4 regions of the Anoxybacillus sp. UARK-01 genome follow, and region 1 is predicted to be linked to each of the others. Evidence: a T-box and tRNA genes for the amino acid it is inferred to sense, from the RefSeq annotation. Region 1 holds a T-box; the other regions hold tRNA genes.

Region 1 (7,813 bases):
CGTGAAGCGTTCCATACTTTATTGGCAAAATTCCATGTTGCTTCTACCTTTTCCGTGCTGAAGCGTAGGTCTTGGCCCGGCGAGCTGCCTGTCGCTAAGAAATAACGCAGCGAATCAGCGCCATATTGGTCGATGACGTCCATCGGGTCCACGCCATTGCCGAGCGATTTACTCATTTTTCGTCCTTGAGCATCGCGTACCAAGCCATGGATCAATACATCTTTAAACGGACGAGTGCCGGTAAATTCAAGAGCTTGGAAAATCATGCGCGATACCCAGAAGAAAATGATGTCGTAGCCTGTTACAAGCACATCCGTTGGATAGTAGCGCTGATAATCACTTGACTCTTTATTTGGCCAGCCCATTGTTGAAAATGGCCACAATGCCGAGCTGAACCATGTATCTAATACATCTGGATCTTGTTCCCAGTTTTCAATATCTGCCGGCGGTTCATGATCCACATAGATGTCACCCGTTTCTTTGTGATACCAAGCTGGGATGCGATGTCCCCACCATAATTGCCGTGAAATACACCAATCGCGGATATTTTCCATCCAATGTAAATACGTTTTCTCAAATCGCTCTGGCACAAAGTTGACTTTGTCCTCTCTTTTTTGCCATTCAATCGCAGCTTCAGCAAGCGGCTTCATGTTCACGAACCATTGTGTTGATAAATACGGCTCGACAACAGCTCCGCTGCGCTCGCTATGGCCGACAGAATGCAAATGCTCTTCAATTTTAAATAAGACGCCTTGCTCTTGGAGATCCTTGACAATTTTCTTGCGGCATTCAAAACGGTCCAATCCTTTATACTGCATAGCGTGATCGTTCATTGTTCCGTCTTCGTTCATGACGAGAATGCGCGGCAGATTATGGCGATTGCCGATTTCAAAGTCGTTCGGATCATGTGCAGGAGTAATTTTGACAGCTCCAGAGCCAAACTCCATATCGACGTATTCATCGCCAATAATCGGGATTTCCCGACCGGTAATCGGCAGAATCACCGTTTTGCCAATTAAATGTTGATAGCGTTCATCTTCTGGATGCACGGCCACTGCTGTGTCACCAAGCATGGTTTCTGGACGCGTTGTCGCTACCTCAATATATCCTGAGCCGTCGGCGAGCGGATAGCGCATATGATAGAGCGCACCTTGCACGTCTTTGTAAATCACTTCAATATCTGATAAAGCGGTTTTTGTCACTGGATCCCAGTTGATAATATATTCTCCGCGATAAATCAACCCTTTTCGGTAAAGGGACACAAATACTTCACGCACCGCCTTTGATAACCCTTCATCTAAGGTAAAGCGCTCGCGTGTGTAATCAAGCCCAAGGCCTAATTTTGCCCATTGCGCACGAATATGGCTCGCATATTCCTCTTTCCACTTCCATGTTTCCTCCACAAATTTTTCTCTCCCTAAATCGTAACGAGAAAGTCCCTGATTGCGCAGCTTTTCTTCCACCTTTGCCTGCGTCGCAATACCTGCATGGTCCATTCCCGGAAGCCATAACACATCATAGCCCTGCATTCGCTTGATGCGTGTGATAATGTCTTGCAGCGTCGTATCCCACGCATGTCCTAAATGCAGTTTTCCTGTTACGTTCGGTGGCGGAATGACGATGGTAAACGGCTGCTTGTCTTCTCCGCCAGCCGCTTCAAAAAATTTGCCTTCAAGCCACCATTGATAGCGATTCGTTTCAACCGCTTTATGATCGTACTTCGTCGGCATCGTCAACTCTTTTGTATCCATCTGTTTATCCCTCCTAATGATGTTTCTGCAAAATAAAAAACTCCCTTCATCCGAAAAGGACGAAAGGAGATCTCTTTCGCGGTACCACCTTTTTTCCTAAGCAAACCAAAAAACGCTTAGGCACCTCAGGCATTAACGGCTGCAACCGGCTTCTTTTACTAAGCTAAGCACTGTTCAAAGAAGCAGCTCAAGGGCGACCTTCCAACGATAACGTCCTAGGAAATCTCGCAGCTATTGATTTCCCTCTCTGAAAGGGTTATTCGTTGTACTCTTCCCTGTCTTCGCTTTTCATCTGTTCACTATACATACTACCGAAAAACTAATTTCATCGTCAATCATCTTTTCCATCTTTTTATCGGTTTATTCTTATCTTTAATTTCCGGTGACAAAAAACGTTTGGTTTCATACTGTAATAGTAATGGCTGATAGAAAGGAGGGAACATCCATGAAAAGGTTTAATCCATATTCTTGGCCGCCATGGCTTCGGCAAATTCGCATCGTTTGTGTGCAAATCATTATTCCGATTACGATTTTTCAGGCGGTTCGAACGATTTTCTTGCCAACGACCTTCGATGTCATCTTATTGGCGATCTTCATCTTGCTGGCGATCGCTTTCCGGCTCGAGTGGATTTAGGGTTTGCTCTTCCCCCTTTTTTTCATTGATCTGGACAAGCCGCATCATGATATATTCTATTTGCTTCATTCTCCAATATTCCCGATGCAGCTGCACAACGCTATCGTATTCGCTCTTTTCCTGCTTTTGTTCTCCATATCGGGAAATCAATCGATAGAAATGAGACGGAGGAGCGGCGTGGCTCATAAAAAAAGCCCTCTCTTCCTCCTGAATCATCAATTGCCCTTCATATTCGCTGAATCCCTGAATCCAGCTCTCATCCATTGGCGGCGCGATCCGCACGTAATCTTGTAAAGATAGCCATACATCGGCAAGCGGCGAAGCCCAGCGCGCCCGTTCCCAGCTTAAAAAACACCGTTTTCCCTGATGATGGTTAGGAATATAATGAGATAACGCCGGCTTTCCATGGATGAAAGAAATCCGCCACTTTTTTTGTTCTTTTATTCTTTCATACCAAGTTTCGAGCTGCGTCTCCGCAAACCAGTATGCCTGCATCGTTTCATGAAAATACGTACAAAAGTGCAGCTGAAAGGGGGACATATACCACTCTTTCTCGCATTGCTCCGCATAAGCTTGCAAAAATGAGCGCTGCTTTTCCCATTCCTGCTTCTGTGCCTCGTAATATTTTTTCACTTCTTCTTGATTGATTGGAACCTCTTGCAGCGTCTGGCGATGCAGCCACGCAAGATCGCGAAAAAACGAAAGAAAGCGGTTCTCCTCACGCTTTTCCTCGCCAGATATCCACGGCATTAAATAATAATAGCGGCCGGCTTCTGCGACAAATGGCGCCCCATTTCTCGCGGCGTAAATGGGCACGATATGCGGTCCGTAAAACCGATACGCTTGCTTCACTGCCTGAAGGCTTTTTTGGCTTTTGATTTCCTTGAGCACAAAAACCCCTTCATTTGTATATATTTTTTTCACCTTTCCATCATTCACAATATGGGAAGGCTGCAAATGGTATTGTCTTAAAATGACATGGTCATCCAATCGCGTATTCAAAAAAATCCCCCTTTCCTTGCATTCGAAAAGAAATCTCCCACTTTTTCGCTGTGATAAGACGTGAAAGTGGGAGATTTTTAGGCTTACGGGCGGCTATTGGCCGGCACGGGGATATATAATAGCTGTCCTTCACGAAGCTCAGCTTCATAGTCAAGCTGGTTGGCCCTTAATATTTGTTGGATGCTTAAATCGTAACGCTGTGCAATCTTGTCCATCGAATCGCCTTGCTGAACAATGCAAATTTTTAGTCTTGAAAAATCTTCTGCTTGATCCTTTGAAAACAACTGTGTTAAATAGAGAGCATTTTCTTTTCTCTGTTTTTTTGTTTCTTCGCCCTCGACAGCTTGATGGTTTTCCTGATCCTTATGCTTGGATGCTCCAATTGATACTTTTGTTTCATGCTCTGGCGCTTCATTGTTTTCGTTGTTGGCGATCAACGGACCGTGATTTTCAAACTCCGGCTCTGTCTCTTCATTTTCTTCAGCTTGGTCGAAAATAGGATTCCAATGCTCGTTGTCTTGTTCAGCATTTTCATTACTCCATCCATGGTTTTCGAGATTCTCTTCGTTTTCCGCATGGATGCTGGATTCAAAGCGGCCATATTCATCTTCATATTCTTCATCATAAAGTTCCTTGCGCGCCACTGTTTCAAACGGCTCGAACCATGGTTCCCCATCTTCATCCTCGGCTTCATCATCCGTGTCTTCACTGATTCCGCTTATCGAAATATCCGCCATTAACGAGAGACGGCCATCTTGCCCTAAATCATAATCAAATGATTCAATCGTGACATAAACATCTTCCAAATTCACAATCCGGTTCTTCGGAATGGTAATATCGACAGGAAATCGATGAAACAGCTCCGTGATCCCATCTTCACGTGTTTCAATGTACTGAATAAACCGATGCGTACCAAAGTCGTATAATTCTACATCTTCTCCCTCTTCATCATCTGCCATACGATATTCTCCGCTAAGTTCAAGCGCTCCGCGAATGGTAATATAATGCTCGTATTCATCAACGGAAATGACCGGATCTAAAGACACTGAGAGAAACTCTTGGACTTCCTGTCCCTTTTTAAACCAGATCGCTTCCTCAAGCGAAAAGCGCAAATATGATTGATCCAAACGTACTCCTCCTTCCGTTTCTTTCGTCCAAACTTTTTTATAATGACATTATCAATTTATGAGCGTGAAAAAAAGAATATGAATAAAAAAATGGACTGTGCCTAACGAAAGTACACAGTCCATTTGTCTCCATTATCGTTTTTCCTTCAGCTTAGCAAACGCTTTTTCCGCTGCTTCAATCGTTTTTTCAATATCTTCATCCGTATGCGCAGTCGATAAGAACATGCCCTCAAATTGAGACGGTGGCAGGAATACGCCTTGCTCAGCCATTTCGCGGTAATAAGCAGCAAACATCTCAAGGTCGGAGGTTTTCGCTTTTTCATAATTCACGACTTTTTCATTTGTAAAGAAGAAGCCGATCATGGAACCAGCGCGATTGATCGCATGAGGAATATCATACGCTTCTGCCGCTTTTCGCAATCCTTCCTCTAAACGATCCGCTTTTTTCTTAAATTGTTCATATGTTTCTGGAGTGAGCTGAATTAATGTTTCATATCCAGCTGTCATCGCAAGCGGATTGCCCGATAACGTACCAGCCTGATAGATCGGACCGCTCGGAGCAATACGTTCCATGATCTCCGCTTTGCCGCCATATGCGCCAACCGGAAGACCGCCGCCGATGACTTTACCAAGACAGGTTAGATCCGGAATAATGCCAAAATAGCCTTGGGCACAGTGATAGTCAACACGAAAACCTGTCATTACCTCATCAAAAATAAGCAATGCCCCGTATTCATTCGTAATGTCCCGCAATCCTTGTAAAAACCCAGGCAGCGGCGGAACGACTCCCATATTTCCGGCAACCGGTTCAACAATGATCGCAGCAATGTCTTCACCAAATTGCTCGAAAGCATATTGGACACTTTCTAAATCATTATAAGGCACCGTGATGGTATTTTGCGCGACGGATTTCGGCACGCCCGGGCTGTCAGGTAAACCAAGTGTCGCTACTCCTGATCCGGCTTTGATTAATAACGAGTCGCCATGTCCATGATAACAGCCTTCAAATTTAAGAATTTTGTTTCGTCCTGTGTAACCACGAGCTAGACGCAACGCGCTCATCGTCGCTTCTGTTCCGGAATTGACCATGCGCACAATGTCTATCGATGGCACACGCTCGATCACAAGCTTTGCTAGCTCGTTTTCCATTAATGTTGGCGCGCCAAAACTTGTACCGTTTTCCGCTACTTTTTTCAGCGCTTCGACCACCCGTTCATTTGCATGTCCGAGAATAAGCGGTCCCCATGACAAAACATAGTCAATATATTCGTTTCCGTCGATATCATAAATCTTGGAGCCTTTTCCGTGCGCCATGAAAATCGGGTCCATGTTTACGGATCGAAAGGCGCGAACGGGGCTGTTCACCCCTCCGGGCAGCAGCTGCACCGCTTCTTGATAGGCTCGTTTTGAACGTTCGTAGCTTCTCATCTTTCCTCGCCCCCTATTCTTTGAGCCAGCGGGCTACATCTTTTGCGAAGTAAGTTAAAATTAAGTCAGCGCCGGCCCGCTTCATGCCAAGCAGCATTTCCAGCACAATTTGTTTTTCGTTCACCCAACCGTTTTGCGCCGCAGCTTTGATCATCGCGTACTCCCCGCTCACATTGTATGCCACAATCGGAAGGTGAAAACGGTTTTTCATATCGCGGATAATATCTAAATAGGCAAGAGCCGGTTTTACCATAATAAAATCGGCGCCTTCAGCCACATCGGACTCAGCTTCGCGAAACGCTTCAAGCCTGTTAGCTGGATCCATTTGATAGGTCTTGCGGTCTCCAAATTGCGGTGTGCTATTAGCGGCATCACGAAACGGTCCATAAAAAGCAGAGGCATATTTCACAGCATAAGACATAATCGGCACGTGAGCAAAGCCCGCTTCATCCAGCCCACGGCGAATGGCCGCCACAAAGCCGTCCATCATATTGGATGGCGCGATAATATCTGCCCCGGCACTTGCTTGGCTCACCGCTGTTTTTACAAGCAGTTCAAGCGATGGGTCGTTCAATACTTCCTCCTGTTCGACAACGCCGCAATGTCCGTGGCTTGTATATTCGCACAAACATGTGTCGGCAATTACCACAAGATCAGGAAAGGATTGTTTTACTTGGCGAATGGCCTTCTGCACAATGCCATGCTCACAATATGCTTGAGATCCTACTTCATCTTTTTCGTTCGGAATGCCGAAGATAATGACAGATTTAATTCCGAGCTCTACCGCTTCCGCAATTTCGTCGTTTAAGCGATCCAATGAAAATTGGTACACTCCAGGCATTGATGGAACTTCTTGTTTTACATTTTCTCCTTCGATCGCAAAAACCGGATAAATGAAATCTTCTACATGAATATGTGTTTCCCGCACCATCGCCCGTAAATTCTCCGTTTGCCGCAAACGGCGGTGGCGGTGAAATTGTAATGCGTCCATCGTTTTCCCTCCAATAAATCAACGGTTTATAAAAAATTTTTCCATCGCTTCTATCATATCATCAATTGTATATTGATCAGGACAAATATGTACCGTCAAACCGAATTGTTCGGCCGTATGCTTAGTAATCGGCCCGATGCAGGCAATAACGCAAGATTCGATTAATTCCTGCCAGTTCTCCCCTTCAACCATTTGCATGAAACTTTGGACCGTTGACGAGCTTGTAAAGGTCATAATATCTATCGCTCGCTTGCTCAATAAATGAAACAGTTCTTCCTTGCCGCTTTCATTAAGGTGTGTTTCATAAACAACGAGATCGGTAACCTCCGCTCCAAGCTCGGCCAGCTCTTCCTTCAGATTCTGTCGCGCCAGGTTTCCTCTGACAAGCAAGATTCGGTCGCCGGGCTCAATCGCTGCTTTCATCGCCTCTGCCAGTCCCTCGGCAACAAACCGATCTGGTATGATATCGGGATGAATGCCCCTTTTTTCTAAAGCGTGAGCCGTTTTTGTGCCAACGACCGCTACATGAGGAAGCGTCGTCTTATCGGTTATAAATGAAAAGAAAAAGCGGACACCGTTTGCGCTTGTAAACACAAGCCAACGATAGCTTGATAAACGGCTAAGACATTTCTCTACATGCTCCCGTTCCGTTACAGCTGAAATAGAAATTAACGGAATTTCTATCGGACAAGCTCCCGCTTTTCTCAGCTTGGCTGAAAATTCATTTGCCTGCTCCTTCCCTCTTGTGACAAGGATGCTTTTCCCTTGCAAAGGAAGTGTTTTCATGATTGATCTAACTCCTCTTTCAGCCGATCAATCAATGCTTTGGCTCCAAATTCCGCAAGCACCTCGGCTGTTTTTCTTCCTACTTCCTCCGGGT
Region 2 (7,813 bases), 250 kb from region 1:
GGAAATCATTCGAAGAGTGTAAAGGCAGAAGGGAGCTTGACTGCGAGACCTACAAGTCGAGCAGGGACGAAAGTCGGGCTTAGTGATCCGGTGGTTCCGCATGGAAGGGCCATCGCTCAACGGATAAAAGCTACCCCGGGGATAACAGGCTTATCTCCCCCAAGAGTCCACATCGACGGGGAGGTTTGGCACCTCGATGTCGGCTCATCGCATCCTGGGGCTGTAGTCGGTCCCAAGGGTTGGGCTGTTCGCCCATTAAAGCGGTACGCGAGCTGGGTTCAGAACGTCGTGAGACAGTTCGGTCCCTATCCGTCGCGGGCGCAGGAAATTTGAGAGGAGCTGTCCTTAGTACGAGAGGACCGGGATGGACGCACCGCTGGTGTACCAGTTGTCCTGCCAAGGGCACCGCTGGGTAGCTATGTGCGGAAGGGATAAGCGCTGAAAGCATCTAAGCGTGAAGCCCCCCTCAAGATGAGATTTCCCATTGCATAAGCAAGTAAGATCCCTCGAAGATGACGAGGTAGATAGGTCCGAGGTGGAAGCGTGGCGACACGTGCAGCTGACGGATACTAATCGATCGAGGACTTAACCAATACGAAAAGGGGAGCAAGACATCAAGAAAAGCACCGCCTATCCTTTCTTCTCTGATCTGTTATCTAGTTTTGAAAGAACAAAAAGTTCTTGACATGGGCGAAATGCTCGTTATAATAATACTTGTCTGTTTGAAATAATAAGCCTAGTGATGATGGCGGAGAGGTCACACCCGTTCCCATCCCGAACACGGAAGTTAAGCTCTCCAGCGCCGATGGTAGTTGGGGCTAACGCCCCTGCAAGAGCAGGACGTTGCTAGGCTTTATATTAAACATATTCCGCAATCGCTCAGCGACGAGCATTTCCTCTCTGAGCAAACAGCGAGTTGCCTCGACGCATTGTGCTTCTTCGAATGTCTTGAAGAGGAAGAGGCAGTAGAAAAATACGAATAATGATTCGTTAGTTTTTGTGTTTATCCACTATTCCGCAATAGCTCAGCGGTAGAGCAACCGGCTGTTAACCGGTAGGTCGTAGGTTCGAATCCTACTTGCGGAGCCATTTTGGAGAGCTGTCCGAGTGGTCGAAGGAGCACGATTGGAAATCGTGTAGACGTTAACAGCGTCTCAAGGGTTCGAATCCCTTGCTCTCCGCCACTATTTCATGTAATGGCCCGTTGGTCAAGTGGTTAAGACACCGCCCTTTCACGGCGGTAACACGGGTTCGAATCCCGTACGGGTCACTTTTAGGAGGATTAGCTCAGCTGGGAGAGCACTTGCCTTACAAGCAAGGGGTCGGCGGTTCGATCCCGTCATCCTCCACCATACATACTATTGATTGAAAAAAATATAATTTTGTCATCGCGGGGTGGAGCAGCCTGGTAGCTCGTCGGGCTCATAACCCGAAGGTCGCAGGTTCAAATCCTGCCCCCGCAACCAAATAAAACGGTTGGTCCCGTAGTGTAGTGGTTAACATGCCTGCCTGTCACGCAGGAGATCGCGGGTTCGAGTCCCGTCGGGACCGCCATAAAATATGTATGGCTCGGTAGCTCAGTCGGTAGAGCAAAGGACTGAAAATCCTTGTGTCGGCGGTTCGATTCCGTCCCGAGCCACCATTTATTTTATCCAACGCATCTTATGAATGCCGGCTTAGCTCAATTGGTAGAGACGAGCGGAGCATCGGTGAAATGACTGCGAGTTGCCTCGACGCATTGGACATCTTGAAATGTCTTGAAGAGGAAGAGGCACAGAACATGTGCTTTTATGGTTAGTTCTATAGATAAAGCCGGCTTAGCTCAATTGGTAGAGCAACTGACTTGTAATCAGTAGGTTGCGGGTTCAAGTCCTGCAGCCGGCATCGATTTATTAAAGTAATGGCGGCTATGGCGAAGTGGTTAACGCACCAGATTGTGGCTCTGGCATTCGTGGGTTCGATTCCCACTAGTCGCCCCATACATATTATCCCAAGACATTTGTGATAAAAGATTTGATAGTCGCGCGGATGTAGTTTAATGGTAAAACCTCAGCCACGAGCGATACATCATTGAATAGGCGACGAGTTGCCTCGACGCACAAAGCATCTTAGAATGAACTGGTAGAGGAAGAGGCATGGTATATCGGGACACTAGAAATTTGTAATAAAAAATTTGATAATTATGCGGGTGTAGTTTAGTGGTAAAACCTCAGCCTTCCAAGCTGATGTCGTGGGTTCGATTCCCATCACCCGCTTGTATACGGGCCTATAGCTCAGCTGGTTAGAGCGCACGCCTGATAAGCGTGAGGTCGGTGGTTCAAGTCCACTTAGGCCCATCTTTCTTTTTGTAAAGCGTTTTCTTTGCATAAAGTTTGGTGACATGTGCTGCCTATCTATAGGTGTTCTGTGAATTTCTTCTATAACATTGGTCAGTTAGCTTTTGTTTTCATCTACTATTCCGCAATCGCTCAGCGACGAGCATTTCTCCTCTGAGCAAACAGCGAGTTGCCTCGACGCATTGTACTTCTTCGAATGTCTTGAAGAGGAAGAGGCAGTAGAAAAATACGAATAATGATTCGTTAGTTTTTGTGTTTATCCACTATTCCGCAATAGCTCAGCGGTAGAGCAACCGGCTGTTAACCGGTAGGTCGTAGGTTCGAATCCTACTTGCGGAGCCATTGGAGAAGTACCCAAGTGGCTGAAGGGGACGGTTTGCTAAACCGTTAGGTCGCGTTTTTGCGGCGCGCGGGTTCAAATCCCGCCTTCTCCGCCACTGCTGAATGCAAGGCCCGTTGGTCAAGTGGTTAAGACACCGCCCTTTCACGGCGGTAACACGGGTTCGAATCCCGTACGGGTCATAAGTAAAAAGCACTGTGCTAAAGCATAGTGTTTTTTACTTTATATAAAATCATTTAAAGATAAAACGAGTGTCATCTTCAAAACACACGGGAGAAGAGATGATGCTCGATCACCGACCGTGGAAAAACGGTATAACTCTATTATGTTAACATAATAAGTTACATCATACGCCTCAAAAATATTCGTTCCTCCAATTATTTAGAGAGCAACATTTATAAAAAAACTTGATCTATATAATATTGTGCACTTCTGTTTTTGATTATTCCGAATTTTTAACTTGACAAAATGTCAAATGTAAATGAATAATAAATACAAAGAAAGGCCGACCATAAAAACAGAAAGGTCGGCATAATTTTTCTACTCATGTTCATATTCCCTAAACTCAAAATGATTCGTTAGGGCTACTCGGCTTTTTTGGTGCTTTGTTTTTTTGGCGAAGAAATTTTTCTCCGTACTCTCCATGATCATGAAAGTAAGCATGTTCAATTTGAATCGTGGAATGTTTAATTCTATATTTCCTTTCCAGCATTTCATTAATGGCTAAAATAACACAGAATGGCTGAATGTGTTCATTGATAAATACGTGAGCAGTTAAGGAATAATGGTCGGAAGAAATCGCCCAAATGTGCATGTCATGTACATCTTCTACCCCTTTAATACCGCTAATGTCAGAGCGTATTTGCTCAAGATCAAACTGCGATGGAACAGAATCCATAAGAATAAAGTACGATTCGCGGATGATTTTTGCTCCTCCTGTAAAAATAATTCCTCCTATAATCATACTAATCAATGGATCTATTAAGGCAAATTCCGTGAAATAGATGATAATAGCTGAAGCGATAACTCCGATTGAACTCAAAAGATCGCCGATAAAATGCCATAAAGCGCTTTTCACATTTAAATTTTCCTCTTCTTTTGTGCTTCTGCTAAGGACGATTGTTAAGATAAGATTAACGATCAGCCCAATTGTAGCAATTGTAAGCATCAGCTGAAAATGAACAGGCTCAGGATGAATGAACCGTCGAATTCCTTCGATAAAGATGCCAATAGCGATCATTGCAAGTGCCAATCCGTTTAAAAAGGAAGCAATAATCTCAAATCGCAAATATCCAAACGTAAATGTTTTATTGGGCTGCCGCGATGCGAGATACAGAGCAACCATACTCAAAATGAGCGCCAGCACATCTGAGGCCATATGAGCTGAATCAGAAAGAAGTGCAAGCGAATTAGATAAAACTCCGCCAATGACTTCAACAAGGGCAAAAAACAGCGTTAGGAAAAGGGTAATCCATAATGTTCGTTTTGATTTGTTTTGTTCTTTGACATGAGGCAGGTGATGATAGTCAGAGTAACTCATAGTACACCCCTTTTTTAGAATAATTATCATTAGATATTTATTATAAATTATATGCCGCAAACAAGCAATTTGCAAATCATAGCTTTGTACCATTTTTGAAAGCTTCTTATCTTAATCTTTTGTTCATAATATAGCCGCTTGTTCTCCGAGAGTGGCAAATGCCTTATTGTGTCCATCCTATAAGAGAAAGGGCATATAGCTGGAAATTGCGCGAGATAAGGGAATGTTTATCAGTCAATCATAATAAATATAGCTTGAAGATTGAGCAAAGCGACTCTAGAAAAGAATATGACGAATGTGTGCACAGAGGTTTGTAGCCTATCTTTCATCACATAAACGCGTGGCAAAGCAACAAAGTGTTCGCGAATCTAATGGTTTAGCCTGAAAAATAATATTGTTTGGACATCCAATGATTGAACAAGCAAAAGCAGGGGAAAAAGAGAATCCCTTCATCCTCTTTTTGTATGAAATTTCCTGGTGAGAATTGTCACAAAATATAAACACATTTTATCAAGGAATTTATAAATCAATGTCGAATCTAATTAAATAAATACTAATGGATAAGCCAATAAGTGAAGCAGTGTATGGCGTTGGACAATGGAAAAAAGAAGATGTTGGTTCAGAAGAAAAAACAAACTGCTTCATCTTTCATTTAACATGGAGCAATTAGGATCGTAATGAAATATTGGCAAAATAAAAAAACTATAGTGAAAGGATGAGATGCTCGTTGATAGCAACAAATCCCACAGATTTTGAGGTTCATTTGTTTCATGAAGGAAGCTTATATAAAAGCTATAAAATGTTTGGCGCTCATATCGTAAGAAATGAAGGGGTGGTTGGAACAAGATTTAGTGTATGGGCTCCTCATGCGCGTGCTGTGCGACTTGTAGGAAGCTTTAACAACTGGAACGGGAAAGATCACCCGCTTACCAAAATAAACGATCAAGGCGTATGGACCATATTTATCCCTGAAAATTTAGAGGGACACTTATATAAATATGAAATTGTTACAGAAAATGAGCAAGTACTACTTAAAGCGGATCCATATGCATTTTATTCCGAACTTCGTCCTCGTACGGCCTCTATTGTATATTCATTAGATGGATATCATTGGAATGATAAAGCGTGGCAGCGAAAGAAACGCCGCAAACCAGCTTACGATCAACCGTTATTCATTTATGAAGTTCATTTAGGTTCATGGAAAAAGAAGGAAGATGGAAGCTTTTACTCCTATCAAGAGCTAGCAGAAGAACTAATCCCTTATGTAGTGCAAAATGGGTTTACTCACATTGAACTGCTTCCCTTAATTGAGCATCCGCTCGATCGCTCATGGGGATATCAAGGAACAGGATATTATTCCGCTACAAGCCGCTATGGAACTCCACATGATTTCATGTTTTTTATTGATCAGTGCCATCAAGCTGGAATAGGAGTGATTTTAGACTGGGTCCCTGGTCATTTTTGTAAAGATGCACATGGCCTATACATGTTTGATGGAGCCCCAACATATGAATATGTCAATATACAGGATCGTGAGAATCCGGTGTGGGGAACAGCCAATTTTGATCTAGGGAAGCCTGAGGTTCGAAGCTTTCTCATCTCGAATGCATTATTTTGGATGGAGTATTTCCATATTGACGGCTTTCGCGTTGATGCAGTAGCTAATATGCTTTATTGGCCCAACAGTCATGTCCTTCATAAAAACCACTACGCCGTGGAATTTTTGCAGAAACTAAATGAAGCTGTCTTTTCCTATGATCCTTCATTGTTAATGATTGCTGAAGATTCTACAGATTGGCCGAAGGTGACTGCGCCGACTTATGAAGGAGGCTTAGGATTTAATTATAAATGGAATATGGGCTGGATGAACGACATTCTGACCTATATGGAGGCGGCTCCCGAACATCGTAAATATCTGCATCATAAAGTTACTTTTTCTTTGCTATACGCATACTCAGAAAATTTTATTTTGCCATTTTCACATGATGAGGTAGTGCACGGAAAAAAATCATTATTAAATAAAATGCCTGGCGAATATGAGCAGAAATTTGCGCAACTGCGATTATTATATGGGTATTTAGCTACTCATCCAGGAAAAAAATTATTGTTTATGGGAGGGGAATTCGGTCAATTTGATGAATGGAAGGATTTGGATCAACTTGATTGGATGTTATTTGATTTTGAGATGCATAGAAAAATGAGTGTGTATGTGAAAGACTTAATAAAGTTTTACAAACGTCATAAGCCTCTTTATGAGCTGGATCATTCGCCAGAAGGGTTCGAATGGATTGATGTGCATAACGCTGAACAGAGCATCTTTTCGTTTGTTCGCAAAAGCAATAAAGAGAATGATATATTAGTTGTCGTTTGTAACTTTACTGGAACGGCATACCATGATTACAAGGTAGGCGTTCCGCTGCTTGCCACGTATAAGGAAGCTTTTAACAGCGACGCTTCCCTATATGGAGGATGTGGTTATATTAATAAAAAACCGATGACTGCTCTCGAAGAGCCGTTTCATGGAAAACCATACCACATCGAAATGACTATCCCACCTTTTGGAATTTCTGTGTTGCGCCCAATGAAAAAACGAGGGGAGAGAAGTGTAGATGGTGAAGAAAAGATGCGTCGCCATGTTGTTGGCCGGCGGACAAGGTAGTCGATTAAATTCATTGACCAAACAGCTAGCCAAACCAGCCGTTCCGTTTGGAGGAAAATATCGAATCATTGATTTTACGCTAAGCAACTGCTCCAATTCCGGTATTGATACGGTAGGAATATTGACTCAATATCAGCCGCTTCTTCTACACTCATATATTGGTATTGGCAGCGCTTGGGATTTAGATCGAAGAAATGGAGGAGTGACCGTTTTACCCCCGTATTCTGAATCATCTGGGGTAAAATGGTATGAAGGAACAGCGCACGCCATTTATCAAAACATGAACTATATTGAGCAGTATGATCCGGAATATGTGTTGATTCTTTCAGGTGACCACATTTATAAGATGAATTACGCCAAAATGCTGGATTATCATATCGCCAAAAATGCGGATGTGACGATTTCTGTTATTGAAGTGCCTTGGGCCGAAGCGAGCCGATTTGGGATCATGAACACAGACAAAGAAATGCGGATTGTAGAGTTTGAAGAAAAACCGTCTGCCCCAAAAAACAACCTCGCTTCGATGGGAATTTATATTTTTAATTGGAGTGTTTTAAAGGAATACTTGCAAATCGACAATGAAAATCCGAGTTCAAGTCATGACTTTGGCAAAGATGTGATTCCGCTATTATTGAAAGAAAAGAAACGGCTTATGGCTTATCCATTTAAAGGATATTGGAAGGATGTCGGAACAGTGAAAAGCCTGTGGGAGGCAAATATGGATTTATTAGATCCAGAATGTGAATTAAATTTGTTTGATCAATCATGGAAGATCTATTCCGTTAATCCAAATCAACCTCCTCAGTATATCTCTCCAGATGCAATAGTGATTAACTCGCTGGTGAATGAAGGATGCATTATTGAGGGAACCATTGACCATTCCGTTGTTTTTCAGGGAGTTTATGTTCAAAAGGGAGCGATTGTGAGAGACTGTGTCA
Region 3 (7,813 bases), on a different contig from region 1:
TTCGCCCATTAAAGCGGTACGCGAGCTGGGTTCAGAACGTCGTGAGACAGTTCGGTCCCTATCCGTCGCGGGCGCAGGAAATTTGAGAGGAGCTGTCCTTAGTACGAGAGGACCGGGATGGACGCACCGCTGGTGTACCAGTTGTCCTGCCAAGGGCACCGCTGGGTAGCTATGTGCGGAAGGGATAAGCGCTGAAAGCATCTAAGCGTGAAGCCCCCCTCAAGATGAGATTTCCCATTGCATAAGCAAGTAAGATCCCTCGAAGATGACGAGGTAGATAGGTCCGAGGTGGAAGCGTGGCGACACGTGCAGCTGACGGATACTAATCGATCGAGGACTTAACCAATACGAAAAGGGGAGCAAGCTCGCTTGCATCCATAGGGCGTTCAAGCTTCTGACGGACAAGTCAGGAGACTGGGACAGAAGAAGCGGAAACGACCGTAGGATGCAGCTTGCGGAACTAGACAATACGAAAAGTGGAGCAAGACATCAAGAAAAGCACCGCCTATCCTTTCTTCCCTGATCTGTTATCTAGTTTTGAAAGAACCAAAAAGTTCTTGACATGGGCGAAATGCTCGTTATAATAATACTTGTCTGTTTGAAATAACAAGCCTAGTGACGATGGCGGAGAGGTCACACCCGTTCCCATCCCGAACACGGAAGTTAAGCTCTCCAGCGCCGATGGTAGTTGGGGCTAACGCCCCTGCAAGAGTAGGACGTTGCTAGGCTTTATATTAAACATATTCCGCAATAGCTCAGCGACGAGCATTTCTCCTCTGAGCAAACAGCGAGTTGCCTCGACGCATTGTGCTTCTTCGAATGTCTTGAAGAGGAAGAGGCAGTAGAAAAATACGAATAATGATTCGTTAGTTTTTGTGTTTATCCGCTATTCCGCAATAGCTCAGCGGTAGAGCAACCGGCTGTTAACCGGTAGGTCGTAGGTTCGAATCCTACTTGCGGAGCCATGCTTCCATAGCTCAGTTGGTAGAGCACTTCCATGGTAAGGAAGAGGTCACCGGTTCAAGCCCGGTTGGAAGCTTGTGTTATTATTTTTGGCCCGTTGGTCAAGTGGTTAAGACACCGCCCTTTCACGGCGGTAACACGGGTTCGAATCCCGTACGGGTCATTTTCTTTTTTGTTTTGGAGGATTAGCTCAGCTGGGAGAGCACTTGCCTTACAAGCAAGGGGTCGGCGGTTCGATCCCGTCATCCTCCATCATTATTTCAATGAAAACTAGTATAGGTGACGCCGGCTTAGCTCAATTGGTAGAGACGAGCGAAGCATCGGTGAAATGATTACGAGTTGCCTCGACGCATTGGACATCTTGGAATGTCTTGGAGAGGAAGAGGCACAAAACCTATCCTTTTCTGGTTCGATTTCTATATATTATGCCGGCTTAGCTCAATTGGTAGAGCAACTGACTTGTAATCAGTAGGTTGCGGGTTCAAGTCCTGCAGCCGGCACCACGATGGTCGTGGAGGGGTAGCGAAGTGGCCAAACGCGGCGGACTGTAAATCCGCTCCCTGTGGGTTCGGCGGTTCGAATCCGTCCCCCTCCACCATTCATACATTAATGATGGATCGTGAAGTTATTTCGATTTGATGGAATAGCTTTTTGTATTGTTGAGTGCTCGATCATTTGTTCCAAAAAGCTTTATGAAATTTGACGTTTCATCAACATATTGGGCTATAGCCAAGCGGTAAGGCAACGGACTTTGACTCCGTGATGCGCTGGTTCGAATCCAGCTAGCCCAGCCATTGTTTTCTTAATGAGCCATTAGCTCAGCAGGTAGAGCATCTGACTTTTAATCAGAGGGTCGGAGGTTCGAGTCCTCCATGGCTCATTTTTTTATTGCGGAAGTAGTTCAGTGGTAGAACACCACCTTGCCAAGGTGGGGGTCGCGGGTTCGAGTCCCGTCTTCCGCTTATCAACATGAATCCTTTTAACGTGGGGCCTTAGCTCAGCTGGGAGAGCGCCTGCTTTGCACGCAGGAGGTCATCGGTTCGATCCCGATAGGCTCCATCATAAAAACTCCTTAAATCTCGTCGATTTAAGGAGTTTTTATTTTTTTAAAAAGTAAAGGCCCAGCGACGGCAGGTTGAATCACTTTATTGAGCATCCGCGCAAGATCAAGCTTGGTTCGAGCCTTCCTCAACATGGCTTGTGCCATCTTCGCCGATCGGCGGGCGTTTTTCTTATTAATAATCGAATAAATATTCAAAAAAGTGTCAAGTTGAGTCAACGTTCAGTTATTAGATACAATAATAAATAGAATAAGGATGAAGGAGAGAGACAGCATGAAAAAAATCTCAATCATTGGTGTTCCAATGGATTTAGGACAGACTCGGCGCGGAGTAGATATGGGACCCAGCGCGATCCGATATGCTGGCGTTGTAGAAAGACTCGAACGCCTCAGCTATGACATTGAAGACTTGGGGGATATTTCAATCGGCAAACCTGAACGAATAGATGAGGAAGGAATCAAATCAAATTTGCGAAATTTGAAAGCGGTTGCTGAAGCAAATGAAAAGCTTGCTCAAGCCGTTGATGAAGTAATTAAAAAAGGACATTTTCCGCTTGTATTAGGCGGCGATCATAGCATTGCTATTGGCACCTTAGCAGGTGTCGCAAAACATTATAAAAATTTAGGGGTTATTTGGTACGATGCCCATGGTGATTTAAACACAGCTGAAACCTCTCCATCGGGTAACATTCATGGGATGCCGCTTGCGGCCAGCCTTGGATTCGGCCATCAGGCTCTAACCGCCATTGGCGGATATAGCCCGAAGGTAAAGCCAGAAAATATTGTATTGATTGGTGCAAGGGCGCTTGATGAAGGCGAAAAGCAATTTATTCGCGAAAAGGGAATTAGAGTATATACAATGCATGAAGTGGATCGTTTGGGCATGACGAAAGTAATGGAGGAAACGATTGCTTATTTAAAAGAGCGGACAGATGGCGTCCATTTATCGTTAGATTTAGATGGTTTAGATCCACATGATGCTCCGGGAGTAGGTACTCCTGTTATCGGCGGTCTGACGTATCGTGAAAGCCATTTAGCTATGGAAATGCTGGCTGAAGCACAATTGATTACTTCCGCTGAATTTGTAGAAGTAAACCCAATTTTAGATGAGAGAAATAAAACAGCATCTGTCGCCGTTGCGCTCATGGGATCGCTGTTTGGAGAAAAACTAGTGTAGTCAAGACGAGAGATGCAGACGGAAAAATCCGTCTGCTGTTTTTTTTTGTAAATATGTTAAAATAGATAGTGCGTCCAAAAGAGAAACTTTTTTTGTTTTACGAACGTATACAATTAATAGCCGCATGAGCGGGGGTATTATTGATTATGGAGATGTTTGTCAAAAAGCATATTAAAGCGATCCAAAAAGGAGACCAAAATGCCTATGCCGAGATTGTCGAGCTTTACAAAGACAAGGTCTATCGGCTATGCTATCGAATGCTTGGGAATCGTCATGAAGCGGAGGATGCTGCCCAAGAAGCTTTTATTCGGGCGTATGTCAACATCCATACGTATAACCCAGCAATGAAATTTTCTTCATGGCTTTATCGCATTGCGACGAATTTATCCATCGATAAATTGCGCAAAAAAAAGCCGGATATGTATTTGGATGAAGAAGTAAGCGGAACAGACGGTTTAACGCTATATTCTCAACTGCCTTCGAATGATGCTTCTCCGGAAGAAACAGTCGAAAGCCTAGAGCTTCAAGAGACGGTTCAAAGGGCGATTGAAAAGCTACCTGAAAAATACCGAAGCGTTATTGTCTTAAAATATATGAATGATTTATCGTTACAGGAGATTAGTGAAATTCTTGATCTGCCTATAGGAACCGTCAAAACGAGGATTCATCGGGGAAGAGAAGCATTAAGAAAGCATTTAGGCTATTTATGAGAGGTGAACAAACATGAAATGTCCGGATCAAATCATAGAGTGGATGCATGATTATTTAGATGGCGATATTGCTCCGGATGATGAGAAGAGGCTACGAGAACACTTACAACATTGCTCTGCGTGTTCTCAGCATTTCAATAGTCTGAAAAAGACGGTAGCGTTTATTCAATATGCTTCGCCTCTTGCTCCGCCGGCGGATTTTACGGCAAATGTGATGGCAAAGCTGCCGAAAGAAAAACAACGAGTCCGTGCAGGAAGATGGCTGAAAAATCATCCCGTTTTGACAGCTGCTTCTTTATTTGCTGCTTTAACTGTGGGAAGCCTTTTTACAACGTGGAACAAAGAGCAGCAATTTTCCGTTTCTACTAGGGAAAACGTGATTATTCATGATCATACGGTGATTGTTCCAAAAGGAGAAACGGTAGACGGCGATATCGTCGTGCGAAATGGAAGCATCAAGATTGAGGGAAAAGTAAATGGGGACGTGACCGTCATTCATGGTGAAAAATATTTAGCCTCCGCTGGACAAGTAACTGGAGATGTGGAAGAAATTAATGAGATGTTTGATTGGATTTGGTATAATATAAAAAACGCAGTGAAAGCTATGCTTGAGTGAAGGCCATCTCTTTTGATGGCTTTTTTCGTCATGTGATATAATAAAGGAGTTGTTTACATAAAAAAATAAATAGGAATTAGAATGATAAAGGAAGTGTGAGAATGCCTTTTGGAGAGCTCCCGGTGTTAAGTTATCTAAGCAAAATTGTTGATATTCTTCTTGTATGGTACGTTTTTTACAAATTGATCATGATTATTCGCGGAACAAAAGCGGTTCAGCTTTTGAACGGGATTATTTTGATTATACTTGTGCGAATGGCCAGCAACTTTTTAGGCTTTAGCACATTGCAATGGTTGATGGATCAAGCGTTGACATGGGGATTTTTGGCGATCATCATTATTTTCCAGCCAGAGTTAAGACGAGCGCTTGAACAATTAGGGCGCGGAAGGATATTTTCGCGAAGCAGCGTACCAGAAGAAGAAGGGAAAACGAAAGTGGTTGAAGCGATTATTAAGGCAACAGAGTATATGGCAAAACGCCGCATCGGGGCCTTAATATCCGTTGAGCGGGAAACAGGCATGGGCGACTACATTGAAACAGGAATTCCACTGAATGCGCAAATCTCCTCCGAACTGTTAATTAATATTTTTATCCCGAATACACCGCTGCATGATGGAGCTGTCATTGTCCAGAAAAATCAAGTGGCAGCGGCGGGATGCTACTTACCTTTATCAGAAAGCCCTTTTATTTCAAAAGAGTTAGGAACCCGGCACCGCGCTGCCTTGGGCATCAGTGAGGTGACCGATAGCGTGACCATTGTTGTGTCCGAAGAAACGGGGGCTGTATCGGTTACAAAAAACGGGGAACTGCATCGAGATTTGACTCCAGAGCAATTTCGTGAACTGCTCACGAAGGAGTTAGTACGGACAACGAAGACTACTTCCTCATCTCGTTGGCAATGGAGGGGGAAGAAAAGTGGATAAATTAATGAATAATCACTGGTTTATGAAAGCTTTTGCTCTGTTATTGGCGATCATGCTGTATATGTTCGTCAATATCGAGGAAAAGGAGATGAAATCAGGGGCTACGCGCAATTCGGTGGGACAGACGGATATCGAAACGGTTACAAATGTTCCTGTCGTTACGTATTATGATGAAGAAAATTTAGTGGTTTCAGGTGTTCCGAAATTTGTGAACGTGACATTGGAAGGACCGGCAAGTATTTTAAAGCCGACCGTATTGCAGCGGAATTTTGAAGTATATGTGGATTTAACGAATTTGGAGCTTGGCACTTACACCGTTCCGTTTAAATATAAAAATATCTCTGATAAGCTGACGGTCGCTATTCAGCCAGCGACGGCGAAGGTCACCATTCAAGAGAAGGTTTCTAAAGAATTTTCGGTCGATGTCGATTTTATTCATAAAAATAAAATGGCGGATGGGTATACTACCGAGCAGCCTATCGTCAAACCGGATACAGTGACCATTACGGGGGCGAAGGATTTAGTTGATCGAATAGCGCTTGTCAAGGCAAGAGTAGATTTATCCGGAGCTGCAGATATTTTGCGTCAGGAATCTCGAGTGATCGCTTACGACCGTGACGGACGGGTGCTAGATGTCGATATTAATCCTTCGATTGTCGATATCACTGTACCAATTAAGAGTCCAAGCAAGTCGGTTCCGCTCAGAATTAATCAAACAGGAACTTTAAAAAAGGGCCTCAGTATTGTTAAAATTGAAACCGTGCCAAATGAAGTGACGATTTTCGGTCCCAAAGAGGTCATTGATCCCATTGAATTTATTGATGGCCTCACCATTAATTTAGATGAAATTACAAAAAATACAACTTTAGAAGTGAAAGTTCCTTTACCTCAGGGAGTTAAAAATGTAGATCCTCAAAAAGTAAAAGTGAATATACAAGTCCAGCAGGAGGAAGAAAAAACCCTTTCTTCTCTGCCTATTGATATATTGGGATTGAGCGATCAATATACCGCGCAGTTTATTGATCCGGAAAATGGGACGATGGATGTCCAGCTGCAAGGTGCGGCGAGTGTGCTGGATCACATTCAGCCAGATGATATCCAGCTTTATGTCAATGCCAATGAATTAGGAGCCGGTGAACACGACGTAGAGGTAGAGGTTAATGGGCCAGAAAATATTAAATGGAATTTGCCTAAAAATAAAGCAAAGATACGAATCATCCAGCGATCATGAGATAAAGGGGAGATATGCATAATGGGTAAATATTTTGGCACTGATGGTGTACGCGGAGTGGCGAATAGTGAGCTGACACCAGAATTAGCGTTTAAAATAGGACGCTGCGGCGGCTATATCTTAACAAAAGATAAAGAGCGGCCAAAGGTGTTAATTGGCCGTGATACACGCATCTCAGGACATATGCTTGAAGGGGCGCTTGTTGCCGGATTGCTTTCAATCGGTGCAGAAGTTATGCGTCTCGGCGTCATTTCAACACCAGGAGTGGCCTATTTGACAAAAGCATTGGGCGCTCAAGCGGGAATTATGATCTCCGCGTCGCACAATCCAGTTCAAGATAATGGAATTAAGTTTTTTGGGCCCGATGGATTTAAGCTTTCAGATGAGCAGGAACAAGAAATTGAGCAACTGTTGGACAGTGCCGAGGATACACTGCCTAGACCGACAGGAAAAGAGTTAGGTCAAGTTAACGATTATTTTGAAGGTGGACAAAAATACTTGCAGTATTTAAAGCAAACAGTCGATGAGGATTTTTCCGGGCTTCGTATTGCGCTTGACTGCGCGCATGGAGCCACTTCTTCATTAGCAACCCATCTTTTTGCAGATTTGGAGGCAGATGTATTGACGATGGGAGCTTCGCCGAACGGCATTAATATTAATGACGGGGTTGGTTCTACGCATCCAGAGGCGCTGGCTGAATTTGTGAGAGAGAAAGAAGCAGATGTTGGGCTGGCGTTTGATGGAGATGGAGATCGTTTAATTGCGATTGATGAGCATGGGAATGTCGTGGATGGCGATCAAATTATGTACATTTGCGCAAAATTTTTAAAAGAACAAGGACGTTTAAAGCATCAAACAGTCGTATCGACCGTGATGAGCAATCTTGGGTTTTATAAGGCATTAGATGAACATGAAATAAAAAGCGTGCAGACGGCCGTCGGCGACCGCTACGTTGTAGAAGAAATGAAGAAACACGGATACAACCTTGGCGGTGAACAATCAGGACATATTATTTTTCTTGATTACAATACAACAGGAGACGGATTATTGACGGCATTACAGCTTGTAAACATTATGAAGGCCACGAAAAAATCTCTTTCTGAGCTGGCGAGCGAGATGCCAAAATACCCTCA
Region 4 (4,512 bases), on a different contig from region 1:
AAGTTATCCCCGTCTTACGGGCAGGTTGCCCACGTGTTACTCACCCGTCCGCCGCTAACCAAACAGAAGCAAGCTTCTATTCGGTCCGCTCGACTTGCATGTATTAGGCACGCCGCCAGCGTTCGTCCTGAGCCAGGATCAAACTCTCCAAAAGAAAGTTGATTGGCTATTATCTTATTTCGGTTGACCATACCGAAATTTTTCGATTAACGCTTCGTTTTGTTCAGTTTTCAAAGAACATTATTTGGAATGGAGCGGGTGATGGGAATCGAACCCACGACATCAGCTTGGAAGGCTGAGGTTTTACCACTAAACTACACCCGCATAATTATCAAATTTTTTATTACAAATTTCCAATACCCTAATATACCATGCCTCTTCCTCTACCAGCTTATTCTAAGATGCTTTGTGCGTCGAGGCAACTCGTCGCCTATTCAATGATGTATCGCTCGTGGCTGAGGTTTTACCACTAAACTACACCCGCATATTCGATTCAGATGGTCGGGAAGACAGGATTCGAACCTGCGACCCCATGGTCCCAAACCATGTGCTCTACCAAGCTGAGCTACTTCCCGCATGGCGCGCTCGAGAGGATTCGAACCCCTAACCTTCTGATCCGTAGTCAGATGCTCTATCCAATTGAGCTACGAGCGCAAAATATAGCTTTTTAATTATACCAAATTATCTTTTTAAAATCAAGCATGATTTTTATGCGGCCGAGAGGACTTGAACCTCCACGGGGTTGCCCCCACTAGGCCCTCAACCTAGCGCGTCTGCCATTCCGCCACGACCGCGCAAAACTTTATATGGTGCGGGTGGAGGGACTTGAACCCCCACGCCGTGAGGCGCCAGATCCTAAGTCTGGTGCGTCTGCCAATTCCGCCACACCCGCAAAAAGTGAGCCATGGAGGACTCGAACCTCCGACCCTCTGATTAAAAGTCAGATGCTCTACCTGCTGAGCTAATGGCTCATATGTAAACCTATAAACCAAATGGCTGGGCTAGCTGGATTCGAACCAGCGCATCACGGAGTCAAAGTCCGTTGCCTTACCGCTTGGCTATAGCCCATCAATTACTAATAACTTTCAGTCATGGCGGTCCCGACGGGACTCGAACCCGCGATCTCCTGCGTGACAGGCAGGCATGTTAACCACTACACTACGGGACCTTAATTTATTCGTCGACCAAAATGGAGGATGACGGGATCGAACCGCCGACCCCTTGCTTGTAAGGCAAGCGCTCTCCCAGCTGAGCTAATCCTCCTAAAGCGAGCAAAAAGGGAGGTGATGTCTTTAAACAATCCCCATCGCCTCCCGACATATAATAAACGATGACCCGTACGGGATTCGAACCCGTGTTACCGCCGTGAAAGGGCGGTGTCTTAACCACTTGACCAACGGGCCAGCACCATATATCAAAGTGGCGGAGAAGGCGGGATTTGAACCCGCGCGCCGCAAAAACGCGACCTAACGGTTTAGCAAACCGTCCCCTTCAGCCACTTGGGTACTTCTCCAATGGCTCCGCAAGTAGGATTCGAACCTACGACCTACCGGTTAACAGCCGGTTGCTCTACCGCTGAGCTATTGCGGAATAAACATAGCGCATCTCATGTAACGTCTTTTATTATAGCGATGGTTTTCTCTATTGTCAATGACTTTTTCGGATTCGTTTAGCTTCATCGCTTATCAGCGACGGCTTTTATAATTTAACATACAAATATTATAGATGTCAACACCATTTTTCCAAAATATTTTCGATCATTTTTAATCGGCCGGTACATTTTCCGCAAACATATCGTTGCAGGTCCATTCTTTTTTTTCTCTGATATGTCAAGCCACATTGCAAGCAAGCATACATATAAAACTTCCGCTGTGCTTGATGCTTTTGATGAGGCAGATGCCGACAATAGCGGGGCGCGCCTACTTGAAGAAGCAATTCTCGAAAGTCTCGATCCCGATGCCGGTATCCTTTTCCCTCTAAATGAAGATGATAATGGCATAACTCATGCTTAATAATCAAAATGAGCTCTTCTTCACCAAACGCTTCATAATATTTAGGATTCAGCTCAATATTGTGGGAATGCAATAAATATCGGCCGCCTGTCGTTCGTAAGCGCGGGTTAAACAAAGCTTGATGCTGAAATGGTTTGTTAAAACATTGCAAAGATATATTTTCAACCAGCTTCTGTAATTCATTTTGCTCCATTTTCTTTTCACCTTCTTTAGCACAGGACGACTTCTTAATACATAGATTATATACTACCTTTTTTCAAAATGGAGGTATTTCCTATGCCGACATGGTTAAAAAATCAAATGCGCCGAGCTTATTATGAGAAAAATCGCTATCAAATAAAATTATTAAACCAGTGCTGGTTTTTCTACCAAAAGAAAGAGGCTATTTCAAAAAAGCGTTAATACCACTTATTGATAAACTGGAGATGGTAACATTTGTATCAATATAGAGCTTATTTTGAACGGTGTCCAGACAACGCCGCTTCCCAGAACTATCAACGGAACTGAAAGCGGCGTTGTTCAGACTTCGTCAAGCGGATGCATGACGAAAAGCTAAATATATGGACTGGCTTTCTAATGGTGGAGTTCTCCCCCGTTGGAAGCTGGATTTCAAGCTTCCCTTATTTTGCGACAAAAACATAATGAAAGCTTTTCTATTGCTCCAATGGAAGCATCGATAACGAAATCCTCCCTTTGGAAACATCGACACTTTCCACCCAAACCTTGACCACTTCACCTACCGCTACTACGTCAAGCGGATGCTTTACATATCGCTTGCTTAGCTTAGAAATATGGACAAGCCCGTCTTGCTTTACTCCAATATCAACGAATGCCCCAAAATCGACAACATTGCGGACGGTTCCCTCCAGCTCCATTCCTTTTTGCAGATCTTCCATTTTTAAAATATCTTTTCGCAGTAACGGCTTAGGCAATTCATCACGTGGATCTCGCTCAGGACGGATTAAGGCATCGACAATATCCTTTAGTGTAAGCTCTCCGATACCAAGTGTTTCTGCTGTTTCCTTTATCGGAATGGACTGTAAAGCCCGGCGAAGAGCATCACTGCCGATATCATCTGCCGTAAATCCAATTCCTTGAAGCAATTTTTTTACCTCAGCATATCGTTCAGGATGAATAGGCGTTCTGTCTAATGGCTCATTCCCATCTACGATTCGCAGAAAACCGATACACTGCTCATACGTTTTGGCGCCAAGCCGTGGAATCGTTTTTAGCTCATTGCGGTTTTTGAACTTACCTTGTTCTTCTCTTCTTTTGACAATATTCTCAGAAACAGACTTAGATAGGCCTGATACATATTGCAAAAGAGAAACAGAAGCGGTATTGACATTTACTCCAACTTGGTTAACAACAGTCTCTACCACAAAGCCCAACGATTCTTCTAGTTTTTTTTGCGAAACATCGTGCTGATATTGGCCGACCCCGACCGATTTTGGGTCAATCTTTACAAGTTCGGCAAGAGGATCCTGAACACGCCGGGCAATGGAAACCGCGCTTCTTTCCTCTACTTGCAAATCAGGAAATTCTCTCCGCGCTAAATCCGAAGCAGAGTATACGCTTGCTCCTGCTTCATTAACAATTAAATAAAAAATCTCTTGTGGGAGCTGTTTCAACGTATCAGCTACAAATTGTTCTGTTTCCCTCGAGGCCGTCCCATTTCCAACCGCGACCATTTGTACACCATATTCCTGAATAATACGCAACATTTTTTCACGTGCTTCATCCATTTTCGATTGTGGAGGATGAGGATAGATCACATCAATCTTTAATAGCTTACCTGTTTCATCTACCACGGCCAGCTTGCAGCCTGTCCGATAGGCAGGATCCACTCCCAGTACTATTTTTCCTTTTAATGGAGGTTGAAGCAAAAGATTGCGCAAATTTTCTGCGAAAATGTGGATGGCTCTTTCCTCCGCTCGCTCTGTGAGTTCATTTCGTATATCCCGTTCAATGGACGGTTCAATCAAACGTTTATATCCATCTTCGATCGCTTCAATTATATAAAAAGCTGCTTTAGACTGTGCATTCACTATTGTTTGAGCTTTCATATACTCTATAATATCCGCAACAGGCGCCTGAATAGAAATGCGAAGCACATTTTCTTTTTCACCGCGATTTAACGCTAAAATTCGATGAGGAACAATTTTATGTACCGGTTCTTCGTACTGATAATACATTTCGTATACATTTTTTTCATCTTTCTCGACCTCTTTTGCAGTCGATACAATGATACCTTTGTTCCAAGTCTGTGTACGAATCCATTGGCGAATAGCAGCGTTATCAGAAATCTGTTCAGCGATAATATCCTTTGCTCCTTGAAGTGCGTCATCCACTGTGTACACTTCTTTTTCAGGATCCATGAATGCTGCTGCTTTTTCTTCTGGAAGCGGGCTCATGGGGCATGTAAACAGCCATTCTGCTAGAGGTTCAAGACCTTTTTCCTTTGCGATGGTCGCTTTCGTTCTTCTTTTTTGTCTGTACG

The links. A T-box is a leader RNA that pairs with one kind of tRNA and senses whether it is charged. The one in region 1 lies ahead of B6A27_RS10940 (valine--tRNA ligase), so its partner is inferred to be a tRNA-Val.
Region 2: it encodes a tRNA-Val, which carries the amino acid that the T-box ahead of B6A27_RS10940 (valine--tRNA ligase) is inferred to sense. The anticodon was not compared.
Region 3: it encodes a tRNA-Val, which carries the amino acid that the T-box ahead of B6A27_RS10940 (valine--tRNA ligase) is inferred to sense. The anticodon was not compared.
Region 4: it encodes a tRNA-Val, which carries the amino acid that the T-box ahead of B6A27_RS10940 (valine--tRNA ligase) is inferred to sense. The anticodon was not compared.

The regions. Positions count from the first base shown of each region.
Region 1 is NZ_NASY01000042.1:254,122-261,934, reverse strand. It holds gene B6A27_RS10940 (valine--tRNA ligase) at 1-1,751, opposite strand, end outside; T-box leader at 1,804-2,042, opposite strand; gene B6A27_RS10935 (hypothetical protein) at 2,197-2,385, shown strand; gene ysxE (spore coat protein YsxE) at 2,332-3,387, opposite strand; gene spoVID (stage VI sporulation protein D) at 3,471-4,514, opposite strand; gene hemL (glutamate-1-semialdehyde 2,1-aminomutase) at 4,647-5,942, opposite strand; gene hemB (porphobilinogen synthase) at 5,956-6,933, opposite strand; gene B6A27_RS10910 (uroporphyrinogen-III synthase) at 6,952-7,719, opposite strand; gene hemC (hydroxymethylbilane synthase) at 7,716-7,813, opposite strand, start outside.
Region 2 is NZ_NASY01000042.1:138-7,950, forward strand. It holds partial or broken rRNA gene B6A27_RS09690 (23S ribosomal RNA) at 1-593, shown strand, start outside; rRNA gene rrf (5S ribosomal RNA) at 736-852, shown strand; tRNA gene B6A27_RS09700 (tRNA-Asn) at 1,015-1,089, shown strand; tRNA gene B6A27_RS09705 (tRNA-Ser) at 1,094-1,184, shown strand; tRNA gene B6A27_RS09710 (tRNA-Glu) at 1,199-1,270, shown strand; tRNA gene B6A27_RS09715 (tRNA-Val) at 1,277-1,352, shown strand; tRNA gene B6A27_RS09720 (tRNA-Met) at 1,390-1,466, shown strand; tRNA gene B6A27_RS09725 (tRNA-Asp) at 1,479-1,554, shown strand; tRNA gene B6A27_RS09730 (tRNA-Phe) at 1,567-1,642, shown strand; tRNA gene B6A27_RS09735 (tRNA-Thr) at 1,812-1,884, shown strand; tRNA gene B6A27_RS09740 (tRNA-His) at 1,904-1,979, shown strand; tRNA gene B6A27_RS09745 (tRNA-Gly) at 2,185-2,255, shown strand; tRNA gene B6A27_RS09750 (tRNA-Ile) at 2,263-2,336, shown strand; tRNA gene B6A27_RS09755 (tRNA-Asn) at 2,604-2,678, shown strand; tRNA gene B6A27_RS09760 (tRNA-Ser) at 2,681-2,773, shown strand; tRNA gene B6A27_RS09765 (tRNA-Glu) at 2,787-2,858, shown strand; gene B6A27_RS09770 (cation diffusion facilitator family transporter) at 3,242-4,216, opposite strand; gene glgB (1,4-alpha-glucan branching enzyme) at 4,932-6,875, shown strand; gene B6A27_RS09780 (glucose-1-phosphate adenylyltransferase) at 6,826-7,813, shown strand, end outside.
Region 3 is NZ_NASY01000048.1:435-8,247, forward strand. It holds partial or broken rRNA gene B6A27_RS14700 (23S ribosomal RNA) at 1-346, shown strand, start outside; rRNA gene rrf (5S ribosomal RNA) at 612-728, shown strand; tRNA gene B6A27_RS14710 (tRNA-Asn) at 891-965, shown strand; tRNA gene B6A27_RS14715 (tRNA-Thr) at 967-1,039, shown strand; tRNA gene B6A27_RS14720 (tRNA-Glu) at 1,055-1,126, shown strand; tRNA gene B6A27_RS14725 (tRNA-Val) at 1,143-1,215, shown strand; tRNA gene B6A27_RS14730 (tRNA-Thr) at 1,391-1,466, shown strand; tRNA gene B6A27_RS14735 (tRNA-Tyr) at 1,477-1,561, shown strand; tRNA gene B6A27_RS14740 (tRNA-Gln) at 1,683-1,757, shown strand; tRNA gene B6A27_RS14745 (tRNA-Lys) at 1,771-1,843, shown strand; tRNA gene B6A27_RS14750 (tRNA-Gly) at 1,854-1,925, shown strand; tRNA gene B6A27_RS14755 (tRNA-Ala) at 1,950-2,022, shown strand; gene rocF (arginase) at 2,298-3,200, shown strand; gene sigW (RNA polymerase sigma factor SigW) at 3,347-3,910, shown strand; gene rsiW (anti-sigma-W factor RsiW) at 3,924-4,526, shown strand; gene cdaA (diadenylate cyclase CdaA) at 4,628-5,449, shown strand; gene B6A27_RS14780 (CdaR family protein) at 5,442-6,680, shown strand; gene glmM (phosphoglucosamine mutase) at 6,702-7,813, shown strand, end outside.
Region 4 is NZ_NASY01000058.1:27,124-31,635, reverse strand. It holds partial or broken rRNA gene B6A27_RS18225 (16S ribosomal RNA) at 1-154, opposite strand, end outside; tRNA gene B6A27_RS18220 (tRNA-Gly) at 251-324, opposite strand; tRNA gene B6A27_RS18215 (tRNA-Pro) at 499-575, opposite strand; tRNA gene B6A27_RS18210 (tRNA-Arg) at 578-654, opposite strand; tRNA gene B6A27_RS18205 (tRNA-Leu) at 712-794, opposite strand; tRNA gene B6A27_RS18200 (tRNA-Leu) at 808-892, opposite strand; tRNA gene B6A27_RS18195 (tRNA-Lys) at 899-971, opposite strand; tRNA gene B6A27_RS18190 (tRNA-Gln) at 994-1,068, opposite strand; tRNA gene B6A27_RS18185 (tRNA-Asp) at 1,093-1,168, opposite strand; tRNA gene B6A27_RS18180 (tRNA-Val) at 1,191-1,263, opposite strand; tRNA gene B6A27_RS18175 (tRNA-Glu) at 1,332-1,403, opposite strand; tRNA gene B6A27_RS18170 (tRNA-Ser) at 1,421-1,513, opposite strand; tRNA gene B6A27_RS18165 (tRNA-Asn) at 1,516-1,590, opposite strand; gene B6A27_RS18160 (SprT family protein) at 1,729-2,205, opposite strand; gene cmpA (cortex morphogenetic protein CmpA) at 2,289-2,414, shown strand; gene B6A27_RS18155 (Tex family protein) at 2,666-4,512, opposite strand, start outside.